One region of the Shewanella sp. N2AIL genome, then DNA from elsewhere that is predicted to be linked to it. Evidence: predicted binding sites of a transcription regulator. Region 1 holds the regulator's gene; each other region holds the start of a gene.
The links. The regulator sigma-54, encoded in region 1, starts transcription at its own class of promoters, with help from an activator protein. The targets are predictions, from matches to a motif close to GTTGGCACGNNNNTNGNNT.
Positions count from the first base shown of each region.

Region 2: MO387_RS03760 (flagellar assembly protein FlgT) is a predicted target of sigma-54. The motif match lies at 4,078-4,096, and genes of this name have one in related genera.
Region 3: flhA (flagellar biosynthesis protein FlhA) is a predicted target of sigma-54. The motif match lies at 3,403-3,421, and genes of this name have one in related genera.

Region 1 is NZ_JALBYT010000011.1:87,786-93,404, forward strand. Features, by position in the region: gene ptsN (PTS IIA-like nitrogen regulatory protein PtsN) at 1-322, opposite strand, end outside; gene hpf (ribosome hibernation promoting factor) at 325-612, opposite strand; gene MO387_RS08780 (RNA polymerase factor sigma-54) at 641-2,119, opposite strand; gene lptB (LPS export ABC transporter ATP-binding protein) at 2,227-2,958, opposite strand; gene lptA (lipopolysaccharide transport periplasmic protein LptA) at 2,955-3,509, opposite strand; gene lptC (LPS export ABC transporter periplasmic protein LptC) at 3,496-4,056, opposite strand; gene kdsC (3-deoxy-manno-octulosonate-8-phosphatase KdsC) at 4,053-4,604, opposite strand; gene MO387_RS08805 (KpsF/GutQ family sugar-phosphate isomerase) at 4,604-5,581, opposite strand.
Region 2 is NZ_JALBYT010000003.1:143,165-148,783, forward strand. Features, by position in the region: gene MO387_RS03730 (chemotaxis protein CheV) at 16-936, opposite strand; gene flgA (flagellar basal body P-ring formation chaperone FlgA) at 1,142-1,849, shown strand; gene flgM (flagellar biosynthesis anti-sigma factor FlgM) at 1,925-2,248, shown strand; gene MO387_RS03745 (flagellar protein FlgN) at 2,251-2,676, shown strand; gene MO387_RS03750 (LPP20 family lipoprotein) at 2,819-3,268, opposite strand; gene MO387_RS03755 (FlgO family outer membrane protein) at 3,265-3,897, opposite strand; gene MO387_RS03760 (flagellar assembly protein FlgT) at 4,177-5,343, shown strand; tRNA gene MO387_RS03765 (tRNA-Arg) at 5,399-5,474, shown strand.
Region 3 is NZ_JALBYT010000003.1:106,229-111,847, forward strand. Features, by position in the region: gene flhF (flagellar biosynthesis protein FlhF) at 1-1,255, opposite strand, end outside; gene flhA (flagellar biosynthesis protein FlhA) at 1,267-3,366, opposite strand; gene flhB (flagellar biosynthesis protein FlhB) at 3,475-4,605, opposite strand; gene fliR (flagellar biosynthetic protein FliR) at 4,624-5,421, opposite strand; gene fliQ (flagellar biosynthesis protein FliQ) at 5,426-5,619, opposite strand, start outside.

The DNA of each region.
Region 1 (5,619 bases):
GGTCAGCAGGCACCAGTAGTGCAAATAAAATATCAACAGGTTGCTTATCGATAGCATCGAATGCTATCGGCTCTTCACACTTAATGAGTATGGCAATGGGCTGATCTATATCGGCTAGTCGACCATGTGGAATGGCGATGCCGTTACCTATACCTGTGCTCCCCATCTTTTCGCGCGCCACTAGGCTTTCGAATATCTCTTGAGATGAGAGGGTCGGGTACTGGGCAGCGACTAAGTCGCTGATGAGTTCCAGTACCTTTTTCTTGCTGCCCGGAGTGGCGCAGGTAGTGCACTCCGGCCGCAGTATGGTACAAAGTTCCATTATTAGTGTTTTGTTAACTTCTCTTTGTGTTTAATAACCTGACGATCAAGCTTGTCAATCAGGGCGTCTATAGCGGCATACATGTCAGCATGCTCTGAAGTAGCAAAAACTTCACCACCGATAAGATTTATTCTCGCTTCGGCAATCTGTTGCATTTTCTCGACATTGAGCACAACGTGCACATTATTGATCTGTTCGAAATGGCGTTCAAGTTTTGAAAACTTTTCTTCTACATATGCGCGTAACGATTCGGTAATTTCGACATGGTGTCCACTCAGGTTTATTTGCATAGAAACGTCCTCCGATATCCACTGTAGGTTATAAACTTTTACGCTGATTAGAAGGCGGAATGAGCATAGCCTCTCGGTACTTCGCAATGGTTCTGCGGGCTACGTTGATCCCTTGTTCTGCCAGAAGTTGTGCCATCTTACTGTCGCTCAATGGTTTTTTCTGGTTTTCCGCTGCAACCAGTTTCTTAATGAAGGCTCTGATTGCTGTGGATGAGCACTCCCCACCATCGTCAGTACCGACGTGGCTAGAGAAGAAGTATTTTAGTTCAAAAAGTCCCTTAGGGGTATGCATGTATTTCTGTGTCGTCACCCGTGAGATGGTCGACTCATGCATTTCTACCGCTTCGGCAATATCGTTAAGCACCATAGGTTTCATGGCTTCTTCACCGTATTCGAAGAAACCTTGCTGATATTGCACTATGCAATTCGCAACTTTAAGTAAAGTGTCGTTACGGCTTTCTAGGCTTTTGATAAACCATTTAGCCTCTTGCAGATGGCCACGAATAAACTGGCTATCGGCTTGGTTTTTAGTACTGCGCGCCATCGATGCATAATGTTGATTTACATTGATTTTTGGCATGCAGTCTGGGTTAAGTTCAACCACCCAGCGGCCATTCTTCTTCGACACAGACACATCTGGGATGACGTATTCGTCATCGTTGGGCGTAATCAATAAACCTGGGCGGGGATTGAGGGTTTGGATAAGCGCGATGCCGTCCCTTAATTCATCCTCTTTTAATTTAGTCTTACGCATCAACAATCTAAAATCGCGGGCGGCGATCAGATCTAAATGATCTTTGATCAACATGCGGGCATTTTCTAGATGGGGAGTGTCAGCGGCGAAATGCGACAGTTGGATCAGCAGGCACTCGCTTAAATCGCGGGCGGCCACACCAATGGGATCAAAATGTTGAATGCGCTTGAGTACGGCTTCGACTTCGTCGAGTTCGACCTCAGGATTACCCATAGCTTCGAGGATTTCATCAGTGCTTTGGGTGAGATAGCCCTGATCGTCGATGGCATCAATAATGGCGGTAGCAATGGCTAAATCGGTTTCAGAAAACGGCGTGAGGTTTTTTTGCCATTCTAAGTGCTCATACAAGCCTTCACTGGTCTCACCTTGGAAGGGCATATCATCTTCACGACTGCCACCGGGGCCAGAATTAGGGGAGGCGGTGAACACTTCATCCCAGGTGGTGTCCATGGGGAGTTCGTCGGGCATGGATTCTTTGGTTAAGGACTCTGCCGTGTCTATGGTGGAGCTGTCTTTCTCTGGCGGCAGAGTGCTCGATTCACTGAAATCCGTATCGGAAAGCGTTTGGTTTACAGGGTCTTTAGTGGCGTCGAATTGATCCTCTTCCAGCTCGAGAAGGGGATTAGAATCTAAGGCTTGCTGGATCTCTTGCTGCAGTTCTAATGACGACAGTTGCAACAGACGAATGGCCTGTTGTAATTGTGGCGTCATGGTTAACTGTTGACCCAGTTTGAGCTGGAGTGACGCTTTCATGTTACCGCTGATCCCTACGTTATTATTGTTGGATGAGGTCGCTTGTTATCATCTTGAGTGGAGCCCAATGCTGGCACAAATTGCCTTCATTGGCTCCGCTTGATTAACTATAGCCTGAATTGTTCACCTAAGTACACAGCCCTAACTTGCTGATTGTCTAAGATCTCTGCAGGTGTTCCTTCGGCAATCAGGTTTCCGTGACTCACAATATAGGCATGTTCACACACATCTAATGTCTCGCGGACATTGTGGTCTGTGATCAACACGCCAAGGCCACGACTTTTGAGCTGTTCGATAATCTTTTTGATGTCGATAACTGAAATAGGATCGACACCCGCAAAGGGTTCATCGAGCAAAATGAACTTAGGATTTGCTGCTAACGCCCGTGCAATTTCGACACGGCGACGTTCGCCCCCCGACAATGACATGCCTTGGCTGTCACGGATGTGGGTGATGTGGAATTCTTCGAGCAGATGCTCGAGTTGTTCTTCCCTTTGCTCTTTCTTCAATTCTTTGCGCGTTTGCAGTACGGCCATGATGTTGTCATGGACGGTCAGCTTACGGAAGATACTGGCTTCCTGCGGCAAGTAACCTATGCCTTTGCGGGCGCGCAGGTGCATAGGATCTGCGGTTAAATCATCATCGTCGATAAAGATGTGGCCTTTATCGCTTTTAACCAGACCGACGACCATGTAAAAGGTGGTGGTTTTACCCGCACCGTTTGGGCCGAGTAGGCCAACGACCTGACCGGTTTTTACCGTCAGACTGACGTCTTTAACCACTTGGCGACTCTTATAACTCTTCGCCAGATTTTGTGCTCTTAGGGTGATTTGGGTCATTTAGAGTCCTGCTTTTTCACAGGTTTATCCGCTGGCGCGTCTGGTTTGGCATCATCTTGATAGCTTTCTGGCTGAATAATAGTGATCACGCGATCGTCACCACTACCTGTGCTTTCTGCAATCAATTTTTGCTGGATGATGTTATAGCGGATCACATTACCCGTCACTTGGCTACCTGCTTGATCTAACGAAGCTTGGCCTTTCAGTGTCAGGGTGCGGCTCGCCATATCGTAACGAATTTCTTTCGCGCTCGCCGAGGCTGGACGGCCATCGTCTAATACTTGGCTGTACGTCGCAGGGTTACCTGTGGCCACTAAAATTTTGCTATTTTCACCTTCGGCAGAAAATGCACGCAGTTGATCTGCATGGATTTTAATCGAACCTTGGGTGACTTCAACCGGACCAAAGAAGATGATCTGGTTGTTCTTGATATCTGCCGTTTGGCTCACAGCCTTGATTTTGACTTCCTGTTTCAGGTCGTCGACTTTAGCAAAGGCGCTCATGCTCATTATTAGCATTAGGCTGGCAAGTAATACGTTATTTTGCTTCATATGTTCCTACTACCTGACTGGTCAATTGCACTTCTTGCGCGTTGAGGTCGGCATAAAGGCCTTGGCCTTGAATATTAAAATCTTTCCCTGTGACGTAAATGGTGCGGTCAGAGGTCATTATCATCGTATTGAGATCGAGTTCCAGATAACTGGTGGACAAGGTCTGGATCGGTTCTTCTGGGCTAATGGCATCAATAATAACATTGTTTTCTAATACAACCTTGCCCGTTTCCTTGTTTAGCTTGCCCTGATCTGCTCTGAGTTGCCATTGTGCTTTACCTTGGTCTGGATAAACAAGATAAACAGGTTGAGTAAAGTAAGTTTGATTCGTTGAATCATAATGTTCCATGTGTTTCGCCGTCACACGGCTATTGACTAGCCCGTGTTCATTGAACTCAACACTGCGCAGATCTTCAACGATGAAATCTGGGGTATTTTGATCTTTTACTCTGTTATCGGTATCACCGCTGTGTTTGTTCTGCACTTGCCAATAAAGCACTAATGCCGTTCCAAAAAAAGCGATAATCGCGAGTGTCACACGACTCATATACTCATTCCATGGGCCGAAGTGAATTTATTTTGACTGAGTAGCAATAGATCTGTGAGTTCACGCAAGGCACCGTGGCCGCCATTGAGCGTAGTCACAAAGTGGGCGTGCTGACGAACATAGGGATGACCATCGGCTACGCTGACTGCTAAACCGACGACATTCATCACTGGCAGATCGACAATATCATCACCGATATAAGCCACTTCTTCTGGGGTAACGCCATAGAGTGCGAGCAATGCTTCATAGGGCTCGAACTTATTGTCTACGCCTTGGTAGATATGGGTTACGCCAAGCGCCGTCATACGGTTTTCAACGATTTTGGATTGACGTCCAGTGATCACCGCAAGATTAAAACCGCTGGTGAGTATCGAGCGCACGCCATAGCCGTCGCGGGTGTGGAAGGCTTTTAGCTCTTCGCCGCTATTGCTTAAGTAGATACGGCCGTCGGAAAACACTCCATCGACGTCACAAATCAACAGTTTAATCTTTTGCGCGCGTTGCCACACATCATCACTGATTGGGCCGTAAAATCCTTGCTGTGGCATTAAATGACTCCTGCTTTAACCATGTCTAGCATGTTAAGAGCGCCGATAGGATGGCGGTCTTTATCGATAACAATTAATCCGTTGATGTTTTTTGAGTCCATCACTTGCAGCGCTTGGGCGGCCAACACACCGTCTGTGATGGTCACGCAGTTACGGGTCATCACATCGGCGATGGGCGTTGTACGCAGATTCACTTCGGCATCGATAACGCGGCGTAAATCACCATCGGTGAAGATACCGACCAGTTTGCGCTGATCATCAATAATTGCCGTCATGCCTAAGCCTTTCTTGGAAATTTCGTACAGGGCTTCTGTGATGCAAATATCGTGGTTAACGAGCGGTAAGTCATCACCGCTGTGCATCACATCGCAGACTTTTAACAATAACTTGCGTCCTAAAGCACCGCCAGGATGGGACATTGCAAAATCATCACGGGTAAAGCCTTTGGCTTGTAGCAGCGCAATGGCAATGGCATCGCCCATCACTAAGGTCGCTGTGGTGCTTGATGTTGGGGCGAGTCCCAGTGGGCAAGCCTCTTCTGGCACTTCAATACATAAATGCACTTTAGCTAAGCGCGCCATGTTCGATTCGGGTTTACCTGTTACCGCAATAACGGGTACGCCCATACGTTGGATGACGGGCATTAAGGTGAGGATTTCGCTCGACTCACCGGAATTTGAAATCGCTAAAATCACATCGTTATCGGCTAATACACCGAGATCACCGTGGCTGGCTTCACCCGGATGCACAAAAAATGCGGGCGTTCCTGTGCTGGCGAGGGTGGCAGAAATCTTATTGCCGATATGGCCCGACTTGCCCATTCCCATGACAATCACTTTGCCTGTGCAGTTAAGGATCAACTCGCAAGCTTCTGCAAATTCAGCCGAATCAACATATTGATAAAGATTGTCTAGGGCTGACTTTTCAATGTCGATAACTTTACAGCCCCATTGGCGCAGTTGTGATTTGTCTACCATGTCTATCTCTCTTTTTGCATTGTCTTTGTCGCCCCATT
Region 2 (5,619 bases), on a different contig from region 1:
TACTAACTACTGCACTTACAAACTTAAGTGTTTATTCACGGCAGCAGCCAGTTCGTCGGGATTAAACTTAGCGATAAAGTCATTGGCCCCCACTTTTTGAACCATTGCCTGATTGAATACACCACTTAACGACGTGTGCAGTACCACTTTAATATGCTTGAGCTTAGGATCATCTCGGATCTCAGCGGTCAGGGTATAACCATCCATTTCAGGCATCTCAATGTCTGAGATAATGAGAGGGATTTCATCGGCAACATTGTCCATTTCTTTGGCGATTTCTTTAAGCTTATCTAATGCTTCTCGACCATCTTTTGCGGTATCAATTTGTAAGTTCAATGACTCGAGTGAACGAATAATTTGCTTACGCGCCACGGCAGAATCATCGATAACCATAATATGGTAATGCTGGGTTCTGTCGAGGGTCAGCTTTTCATTGGCTTCTTCACTGATAGCGGTTTTAACCGGTGAAATCTCATCTAAGATTTTTTCTACATCGAGAATTTCAACCAATTCACCTTCAATCTCAGTTACAGCCGTCAGATAAGAATAACGACCGGCACCTTGCGGCGGAGGCATAATCGCTTCCCAATTCATGTTGATAATCCGCTCAACAGAACTGACCAAGAAACCTTGAACGCTACGGTTATATTCAGAAATAATGATGAAACAGTTTTCAGTACTCGCTAAAGGTCTACCACCTGTTGCCGCACTCAGATCAATAACTGAAATAGTCGTACCGCGAATATGCGCGACACCTTTAACATAAGGATTAAGTTTAGGCAAAGTTGTCAGTGGCGGGCACTGCAGTACTTCTTTCACCTTAAACACGTTAATCCCAAACCGTTGACGACCGTTTAATTTAAAAAGCAGCAATTCTAAACGGTTTTGACCAACGAGCTGGGTTCGTTTGTTGACTGAATCAAGAATACTCGACATAACTCTGCCTTGTTGTTCTGTTTATGTACGGCCCTATGACTCGTTTGAGTATAGGCATATTAATTGCTTACGTCTTATCTATCGATAAACATAGTCGAAACTGAGTCAATCTTCTGACAGTGATGCAAATTATTATTACAGTGGTCAGCTTCGAACTTGATAAAAGTATAGGTGCATTCTGGCGTTACAAGCTAGTCTCTTCATTATGAAAGTAAATTTAGTCTGTTTTTTTAGTGTTTTCGCCCTCTTCATGCCCGCTTTTGCGAGTGCAGAGCCTATTGTTCCCACCGTATCGGCCATCTCAGAATTAGCTAAAGCGCTTATTTCAGAAAAGATATCCGTGCCCGCTAATGCCAAAGTCGATATTTCGCCGCAAATAGTTGACGCAAGAATGCTGCCGTCACAATGTTCGTCGCCGATTAAGGTTGAATTGGCTAGTGACAGGGAAATTAGCCGTAATAACACCCTAAAAGTCAGCTGCGATACGCAAGAGCTCGCTTACCCTTGGCAAATTTATATCTCGGTTAGAGTGGATATTTTATTCCCCGTTGTTGTCACAACTGAAACCTTAGCACCTGGCGAACTCATCTCCCCTAGCCAAGTTGAAATCCGTTACATTGAGCAAAATAGTTTACGAGGCGCTGAGTTTGATGACCCAAGTAAATTAGCAGGTGTACGAGTAAAACGACGCGTCTCGAAGGATTATCCTATATTGAGCAATAACTTATGCTTCGTGTGTAAAAACGACTCGGTATCTATTTATGTTCGTTCTAACTCATTCGAACTTAAAACTGCGGGCGAAGCCCTACAAGATGGCAATAAAGGCGATCGGATCAGAGTCAAAAATAGCAGTTCAAACAAAGAACTAGATGCTATAGTCACGGGCATTGGCGAAGTTGAAGTAAGAATGTAAAATAATCTAAAGCTTTTTTATAAGCTGCCGATACCCCAGTTAAGAAATCCCGTACACACGACGCTGGAGCCGAAAATGGCAATTGATATTAGCAAACTCAACACTGCAACGACCACACAAGTTCGTTCAGGTGCAACTAAAACTAGCAGCGATCAATCTGCTCAAGTTGCCACAAAATCGACAACACCACAAAGAAGCGACTCAGTGGTGATTACAGCGCAAGCGCAACAACTTCAAGGAGCTCAGACTAAAATGGCGAGCCTTCCTGAAGTTGATCAAAAGAAAGTGGCCGAAATTAAACAGGCTATCGCCGAAGGCCGCTATAAAATTGACCCTGAAAAGTTGGCTGCCAATATTGCAAGTTTTGAAGCCGAACTTAATGACTTGAATAAAGAGTAACTATGACTGAAATAGCTAAACTGGTAGATCTACAACACGCCCATTTGGCTGTTCTTAAGCAAATCATACTCAAGGAAAAAGGCGCTTTGGTTGACCAAAACGCCGATTTACTGATTTCTCTTGCTAACGAAAAATCACAATGTCTGAAAGAACTCAAGACTAATGACGATATTCTGGCAAACCACACTGATAAGTCTCAACTCACTCAGCAAACCGAACTCGTGCATAAAATGGCCGTTGTCAAAGACGCCTTAACTGAATGCAAAGAACTGAACGATCAAAATGCCAGTTTAATTGAGATGAATTTAGCCAGTCTCAATCGCTTCGCTCAAGCTTTACAAGCCAGCAGAAACGCCTCCAGCCTTACGTATAACGATAAAGGCAAGACCTCAACTATCTCAAGTTTAGGTAATGATTTAAAGGCCTAACAGGCGCATCAATTCCCACTCTGTATTTCCCGCTTCTAAGCTCTGCTCTGATTAAAGATTAGACTTTGATACTTGTGCAGAAAAAGAAAAGCCGCATAACTACTCGCATAGTACGCGGCTCAATAGAGTCATGTAGAAATGACTAGAAATACGTGACTTCTTTCACTCGCTGTGGACGACTCTGTTGCTGATACAGCGCCCATACCTGTGAAAAATCCAGTTCTAACTCAGTGACATAATGATCGCCAGCCGGATAACTCTTAACGACCCGCGCCCCACGGATCACGCCAGAAACCGACGCTTTAACATTATCGTCCGTCAACATCCAATCACTGACACTGCTGTTTGCCGTTATTTTCTGCCCATAAACTTGTTCTGCTAATTCACGATAGGCCACAATTTTTGATGCTTGCATGGCCATCAACACTCTTTGTGATTGCTCTTTAGCCGGTTGAGTCGCTAAGGGCGCATATCCTATGGCCGTTAACTTAGGAAAACTCGGCGGCGGCACATCTTCCCATTGCACATATCTATCTTTAGCAGCGCAGCCAGTTAGCATTAGCGCCGCAATAACTAAAAGGTAGCGTTTCATTTTCCATCTCCTAAAACACGCACTTCATTCATGCCTGGACTCGCCTGACGATATAAGATGCCATTTTGTGACACAATTTGCTCCGAAGGCTGCATGTAGTTTGCCAACTCTTTTTGAGTCACAAAAGTTTGAGAGGCCGATACCACACGATTGTTACTTATGTTCACAATCCGAGTATTGATCGACATACCATTGGTAACTGGGCTCATAGTCGATACAACAAGATGCTCAACGGGAAGATTTTTCGACAATTGTTGCCAATCTCGCGTCAAAATAAAATCCCCATTAGCCGTCACTCTCAAGCCATCAGCTAAATTTAAATCCACTACATTAAACTGAAAGCTATGGAGCGACGTCATTAATCCTTGCTGTAACTGCTGCGCCAACGCATTTGTGCCATTCATGTCACCCACTAATACTGGGGTTGCGACGACAATTGGTTGATCAGAACGCAGAGCATCATTTTGCTTAACGAGCTCTGTCACAATTCGCTGTGCTAAATGGTTGATCACTGCCGTTGGCGGCAACCCATTGCCATCCACTAAACTCGGCTTTGGCGGTGTAACCGATTTAGCCACACATCCACCTAACATCAGTAATGTTAAGGGAATTATCACACGCTTTAGCATTGGATTTACCTCATCTATGGGTGTACTGGCAATTAAATCACTCACACTCTATGCGTCTCATTTTTGTGAGTAACAAAAGCCAGCAATCTTCGGACCAAAATTGCTCCAGCCCGACAATATTATGCTCATACGCTGTATATCGACTGCGCCAATGGAAACTTTATCGAAAACTCTCGTTACTCAGGCATGAAATTTGCTTTGTCGGTATATTAGATTAAGTGTCAGGAAACTGGCTCGATTAGCAAGCTCGCCAATAGCTTAGCGATAAGGATTGTATTGATGCACATACCACGTTCAGCTTCGCTCATCATTTTGAGCCTTGCACTGCTGTCTTTGCCTACTCGGGCCGAATGGATAGAAGCCAGTGGTGAAGCGACTATCATCAATGGTAATACGGCTCAAGCAAGGGAAGAAGCGATTAATCAAGCCGTTAGCTATGCTACATTAAGCACGGGCATTCAAATATCCAGTGAACAACAAACCTCTAACGGAAACCTTACACAAAATAATTTTGCGATAAATCGCAACGCCCAAGCTATCAGCATCCAACTCGTTAGCGAACGAATCCAGGGAAACAAAATTTATGTGTCCTTACGACTCGATCTAAATGATGATCCTACGCAGCAGTGTCCAAATGGACAATTAAAGGCCGCGATTTTAATTCCTCAAGCACAAATCAAAGATCGTACTCAGCTCAGATATGGGCAGCTTTCCGGTTTTGAAGAAGTTATTTCCGAAAAACTAGGCAGTGTTATAGAAGATTACTCTTCCACAGGTTTTAGCCACACTCACGCTAAAGAGCTGCTCGATATTAAACAAGATCTAGTGGATATTCGCGGTTATCGACTCCCAAGCTGGCTCAGTGAAATTACCGACAGCCAATATATCCTCCAACCACAAATTATGGATATCTCAATGGAGCCAGTGCAGGCAACCTTCCTAGGATTTTGGGATGAAGCTCCACTCAGGCAATTCCAGTTCAAACTTAGCCTCTATCATGGGATCAGTGGCGAAGAAGTTTGGAGTAAAAGCTACAGCACATCGGCGCCATGGGAATTTGAAGAACAAGCCATTATTGCCCCGAATACGGACAGATTCTGGCGATCATCCTATGGCAAAAATATTACTAAATTAATGCAACAGGCTACCCACGATTTGGACAGCACACTCAATTGCAGACCCTTACTCGGCCAAGTCGTGAGCCGCCAAGCGGACAGGATCATTTTAAATCTCGGCCGTAAACATGGCATTCGTGTCGGGGATAAATTCCAAGTCGTATTACAGCAAAACCTACCCGATCGACTCAATGAAATGCGCGCCGTCGCAACCAAAAGCCGAGCCACGGTAAAAATCGAACAAGTGAGTGAAGAAAGCTCTACAGCAGTACTTTTAGACCAAAATGCAGCTTACAATGTGCAGATAAACGACATAGCGCTTAAGATTTAAGCAACTAAATCATAAGCCTTTTAATCAGAGATAAAACCAGTATAATCACTGTCGTCTCTCTATAGCTCAACAGGATAGAGCAGCCGCCTCCTAAGCGGCCGATCGGGGTTCGAGTCCCTGTGGAGAGACCAGATAGTGCTTATGTGATTTCAACTTCACTTGAAGAGTTTTCTGATAAGCATGATTTCCAGAAACACAATTTACAGCTTCCTCTGTCTATCCCCCTTAAAAAACAGCTCTCTTAATCGTTACTATAAAATCCAATACTAGGATATA
Region 3 (5,619 bases), on a different contig from region 1:
GAACTCTTTGTCCATCAGTAACATAACTTAATGGTAATCCGTTTTGGATCAACACACTTAATGCCCCTGCTAACGACACAGATTCATCGAGTTTTGTGAGAACGACACCAGATAGGGGAATGCGTTTAAAATGATTGACTGCATCTTGCAGCACACGGCGCTGTCCTGTCGCAGACAGTACCAGATAACTGCGGATAGGTATCCTGCTATTTGCAGTTAAATTATCAAGTTGCTGGTAAAGACGCATATCTCGTTGTCCCATGCCAGCCGTATCTATCAATACTAGCTTGCGATTCCTAAACTGATAGAGAATTTGCTCTAATTCATTCAGATCATGAGCTTGCTTTACTGGGCAGCCCATTATTTTGCCATAAGTTGCTAATTGCTCATAGGCTCCGATGCGATAATGATCTGTCGTTATCAAAGCCACATGCTCAGCACCGTGATGGGCAGCAAAACGGGCTGCTAGTTTCGCTAACGACGTGGTTTTACCCACACCAGTTGGCCCCACCAATGCCACTACGCCGCCCTGTTTAACAATGTCATCACCTTGATTATCAAGCATATTAGCTAAACTTTGAGGTAAGGCTCTGACTAATTCTGCAGGCGTATAATGTTGGCTCAGCGCCGCTAATTTATTCGCAACCGCAGGGGAAAATTCAGCCTCGAGTAACTTGGCTTCGAGCATAGCACCAACGGGGTCGATGCGTTTCTTATGTTCTGTCATCAAAGAGGACACTTGGTGTGTCAATAAATTACGCAATGAGGCTAACTCATCACGCATTGCCTCAATATCAGCGCTTTGTTTCTGTGATGTTTGTGGCTTCTTATCAAACGTAGCAGGCGCTTCGCGACGCTCCACTTTTGCCGCTGCCGGCGCTTGTAACCCCTGTGCCCATGCGGGTAACGCGGCATCAACTTGCTGATGCGACATTTGTTGATTCAAACGGCTTTGTTGCTTCTCTAGCAAGGCTTGTAATGAGTCAGCAGGTGCCGCTGGCTTAGCACGGGTTTCTACTCGTACTGGCTGCTTAGCACCCAAGGACACAAGGTCGTCACTCACGTCCATAAAGGTTGGCGCTGGCGCAGTAGCTGCGGTTTTCGCTTTAGGTTCGTCATAGTCAACGGCGGCGACAATTTCGATGCCCCCATTCACTTTCTTATTTGACATAATGACGGCATCTGAGCCGAGTGTTTCTTTCACTTGGGCCAGTGCGGCGCGCATGTCTTTGGCAAAAAATCGTTTAATCTTCACTTATGCGTCCTCTACTGGCCGACTGCAGATACGATACGTATTTGCTTCTCATCAGGTATTTCTTGATATGAAATGACTCTGAGATTAGGAATAGTATGTTTAACAAAGCGTGACAGCGTCGCGCGTAACATACCTGACGTCAACAATATGGCGGGTTGTCCGACCATTTCTTGCTTCTGAGCCGCATCGGCAAGGGACTGCTGCATGCGTTCTGCAAGACCGGGTTCAATGTTAGGACCATCACCACCGGTTGCTTGCATTGACTGATGCAACATCTGTTCCAACTCTGGCGCCAAAGTTATGACAGGGATTTCGAGCTCTGGGCCTGAGATTTCCTGAACGATCATACGTTTCAACGCGATACGGACTGCAGCAGTCAAGACTTCAGTGTCATTACTCTTAGTGCCGTATTCTAACAAAGTTTGCACTATAGTACGCAAGTCTCTGACTGAAACCCCTTCATTTAATAGGTTCTGCATCACTTTTACGACATGCCCTAACGGCATGACATCAGGAATAAAGCCATCCACCAGCTTAGGCGAATGTTTCGCAAGCATATCCATCAGTTGTTGCACTTCTTCGTATCCTAACAACTTAGCAGCATTATTGGTCAGCAATTGACTAATATGGGTTGCCACAACCGTAGCGGCATCGACAACCGTATACCCTAATGTTTGGGCATGCTCACGTAATTCAGGGGCAATCCATACTGCTTCAAGACCAAAAGCTGGATCGCGCGTTTCGATACCATCGAGCTTGCCATAGACTTGGCCAGGATTAATCGCCAATTCGCAGTCGTGACGAATATCCGCCTCACCAACAACAACGCCCATTAGAGAAATGCGGTAGGCATTAGGTGACAAATCTAAGTTATCGCGAATATGCACCGCAGGCACTAAGAAGCCCAACTCTTGCGATAACTTCTTACGGACGCCTTTGATACGGCTTAATAACTCGCCACCTTGGCCCTTATCGACCAGTGGAATTAAGCGATAGCCAACCTCAAGGCCAATAGTATCAACATGATGCACATCGTCCCAGCCCAGTTCTTTAGGCTCTTTATCTTGTCTCTCAATCGGACCAGATTTGACTTGTTCTAGGGCTTTAATACGTTTCGTCTCATTGCGCTTATAGACAAAATAGGCAGCACCCGCAGTAATAAAGGCGAAGCTTAAGAACGCCATATGCGGCATGCCAGGGACAATACCCATGACAAATAACACTCCGGCGGCGATACCCAATGATTTATGACTGTCAAACATCTGACTCATCATCATTTGGCCCATATCGCCCGATTCATTTTGACGGGTTACCATCAAGGCAGCAGCGATTGACAACAACAAACCTGGGATCTGCGCCACCAGACCATCACCAATGGTCAGCAAGGTATAAATTTCAACCGCTTCAGAGAAACTTAAGCCATGTTGAACAATACCTATGATGAAACCACCTAAGATGTTAATCACTAAAATCATGATACCCGCAATTGCATCACCTTTTACGAATTTTGAAGCACCATCCATCGCGCCATAAAAATCAGCTTCACGGGTCACTTCGGCGCGACGTAATCTTGCTTGATCTTGATTCAAAGTTCCGGCATTTAAGTCGGCATCAATAGCCATTTGCTTACCAGGCATAGCGTCCAAGGTAAAGCGGGCGCTCACTTCTGCGATACGACCGGCACCTTTAGTAACCACCGCAAAGTTGATGATAATCAAAATGATAAAGACAACTAAACCAACGGCATAGTTACCGCCAATCACCACAGAACCGAAGGCTTCAATTACCTTACCAGCCGCATCACCACCATTATGCCCCTCGAGTAACACTACACGAGTAGAAGCGACGTTTAGCGCAAGGCGTAATAACGTCGCCACTAGTAGAACACTTGGGAAAGCGGCAAAATCCAACGGTCTATCAGTATAAATTGCGACTAATAATACGATGAGCGCTAAGGCTATGTTGAATGAAAAAAGTATGTCTAGTAAGAATGGAGGGATAGGTAAAACTATCATGGCCAATGCTGCGAGTACGAGTATAGGAGTGCCTATACCTTTAAACGTGCTCAAGCGCATTTGTTTTACTTGACCTAAGGTCGCTCTAACATCCATTCATATTTACCTAAACTTTGACGTATGACAGCATGAAAGCAAAAAGTACGCCAATAGCGTATTGGCGCACAATAATATCACGACTTCAAAGAATTTTTAGCTTAGATCTTAATATTTTAACTCATCGGGAATGGGTTGATTAAGTGGGATTGGAATAGGCTTGCGACCTCGGCCTTTTTGGTACTGGCGCAACTGGAATACATATGCCAAAATCTGCGCCACTGCGGTAAACAATCCTTCAGGAATTTGTTGATCTAACTTAGTCGTATGGTATATAGCTCTTGCTAATGGCGGGGCTGAGACGATTGTCACGTTATGGGCCCTTGCTATCTCACGAATTTTAAATGCGACATCATCGACACCTTTGGCAACAACAAAAGGCGCGACTGAACGCTGCACGTCATATTTAATCGCTACCGCAAAATGCTCAGGGTTAACGACGATGACATCGGCATTGGGTACTTCGGCCATCATTCGACGCTGAGCCAACTCGCGTTGCATCTGCCGTACTCGCCCTTTGACTTCAGGCTTCCCTTCAGTATCTTTATACTCATCTTTAACTTCTTGTTTGGTCATCTTAAGTTGTTTGTTGTGATTCCAAAGTTGAAATGGCACATCGATGACGACAATTAACAAAATAGAGGAACATAACAGGATAAACATCCACACGAGCAAATCTAATGCATGGTAAACATTCCCAGGAAGATGGTCGCTAGACAACAACAGAATTTCATTAAAATAAAAGCTCAGTAGCAAATATGCAGAAAATGCCACCACAGAAAACTTGGCAATCCCCTTTGTCAGCTCAACTACTGCTTGCACGCCAAACATGCGCTTTAGACCTGCTGCAGGGCTCATTTTACTGGCCTTAGGCATCATAGCTTGGGTCGAAAAATTCATTCCACCTAAGGCAATGTTGCCGATAAAAGCAACAACGACGATCAACAGCATAATTTTTGCCATAGGCCAGGCGATTTCGCTCGCGACAACGCCCCAGACATTAAACATTTCTTCGGTATCAAAAATTTGTGCCCTGTCCATGGTAAAAACAGTCTCAAACACCCGAGTTAAACTCGTGGCTAGACTAGGACCTAGCATATAAAAACCACATGCTGCCGAAATTAATACCGCTGCTGTACCGAGTTCTTTAGAACGCGCAATCTGCCCTTTTTCCCGCGCCTGTTCTAGACGCCTCCCTGTGGGTTCCTCACTGCGTTCACCGCTTGATTCTTCAGCCATGGGCTGCTCCTAATACCGTCATATCAAGCCATCTGCGTTACATTGAAGCGCTAACATATCGCAAAGCAGCACTTGAGCCGCGGCCCACACTTCATCAAAATGCTCCATAACAGGTGTTAAGGTTAACCAAAGAATAAACAGCCCGCCAATCATAGTGATCGGAAAACCTATAGAGAAAATGTTTAACTGCGGCGCGGCGCGGGTCATCACCCCGAAGGACAAATTGACTAACAACAGGGCGATAATCGCGGATATCGACATAGTTAATGCCGCACCAAACATATACGAACCCCAATCTGCTAGAGCACGGTAGCTAGTGAGTGTTAATCCTTGATTTGAAATGGGTAGGGTATCAAAGCTCGCCACCAGCATACGGATCATCAACAGATGGCCATCTACAGCTAAGAAGATCAATGTCGCCAACAATAGGAAAAAGTTACCAATAACCGGAGTTTGCTGACCAGAACCGGGATCCACCATAGAGGCAAAACCGAGACTGGTTTGCATACCAATAATCTGTCCGGTTAATACAAAAACTTGCATCACCATTTGAGTCACAAACCCCATGGCAACACCAATAATGATTTGCTGCGCTGTGATAAATACTGCGCTGAGTGAAAATAAATCGGCATTTTGAACGGGAGGAAGCACTGGTGCTATCGCAAAGGTAATCGCCATAGCCAATAATAAGCGTACGCGGCTCGGTGTTGTTGCCGCCCCAAATACCACCATTACCATCAGCATACTGGTGACACGAAACAGCGGCCACATATAAGCGGCAATGGTCTGCATTAAGGTATCGAGCAGCAACTCCATTGGGTTAGCCTATTACTTGCGGGATGCGATTAACCATCTCGACAAAAAAGTCCATTAGGGTTTCTACTAACCAATGTCCCATGAACATCAAACCGAAAAGTGTCACTAATAATCGCGGAAGAAAGCTTAATGTCTGTTCGTTGATCGAAGTCGCGGCTTGAAACACAGCAACAATCAAACCGATACCTAGCCCAGGTA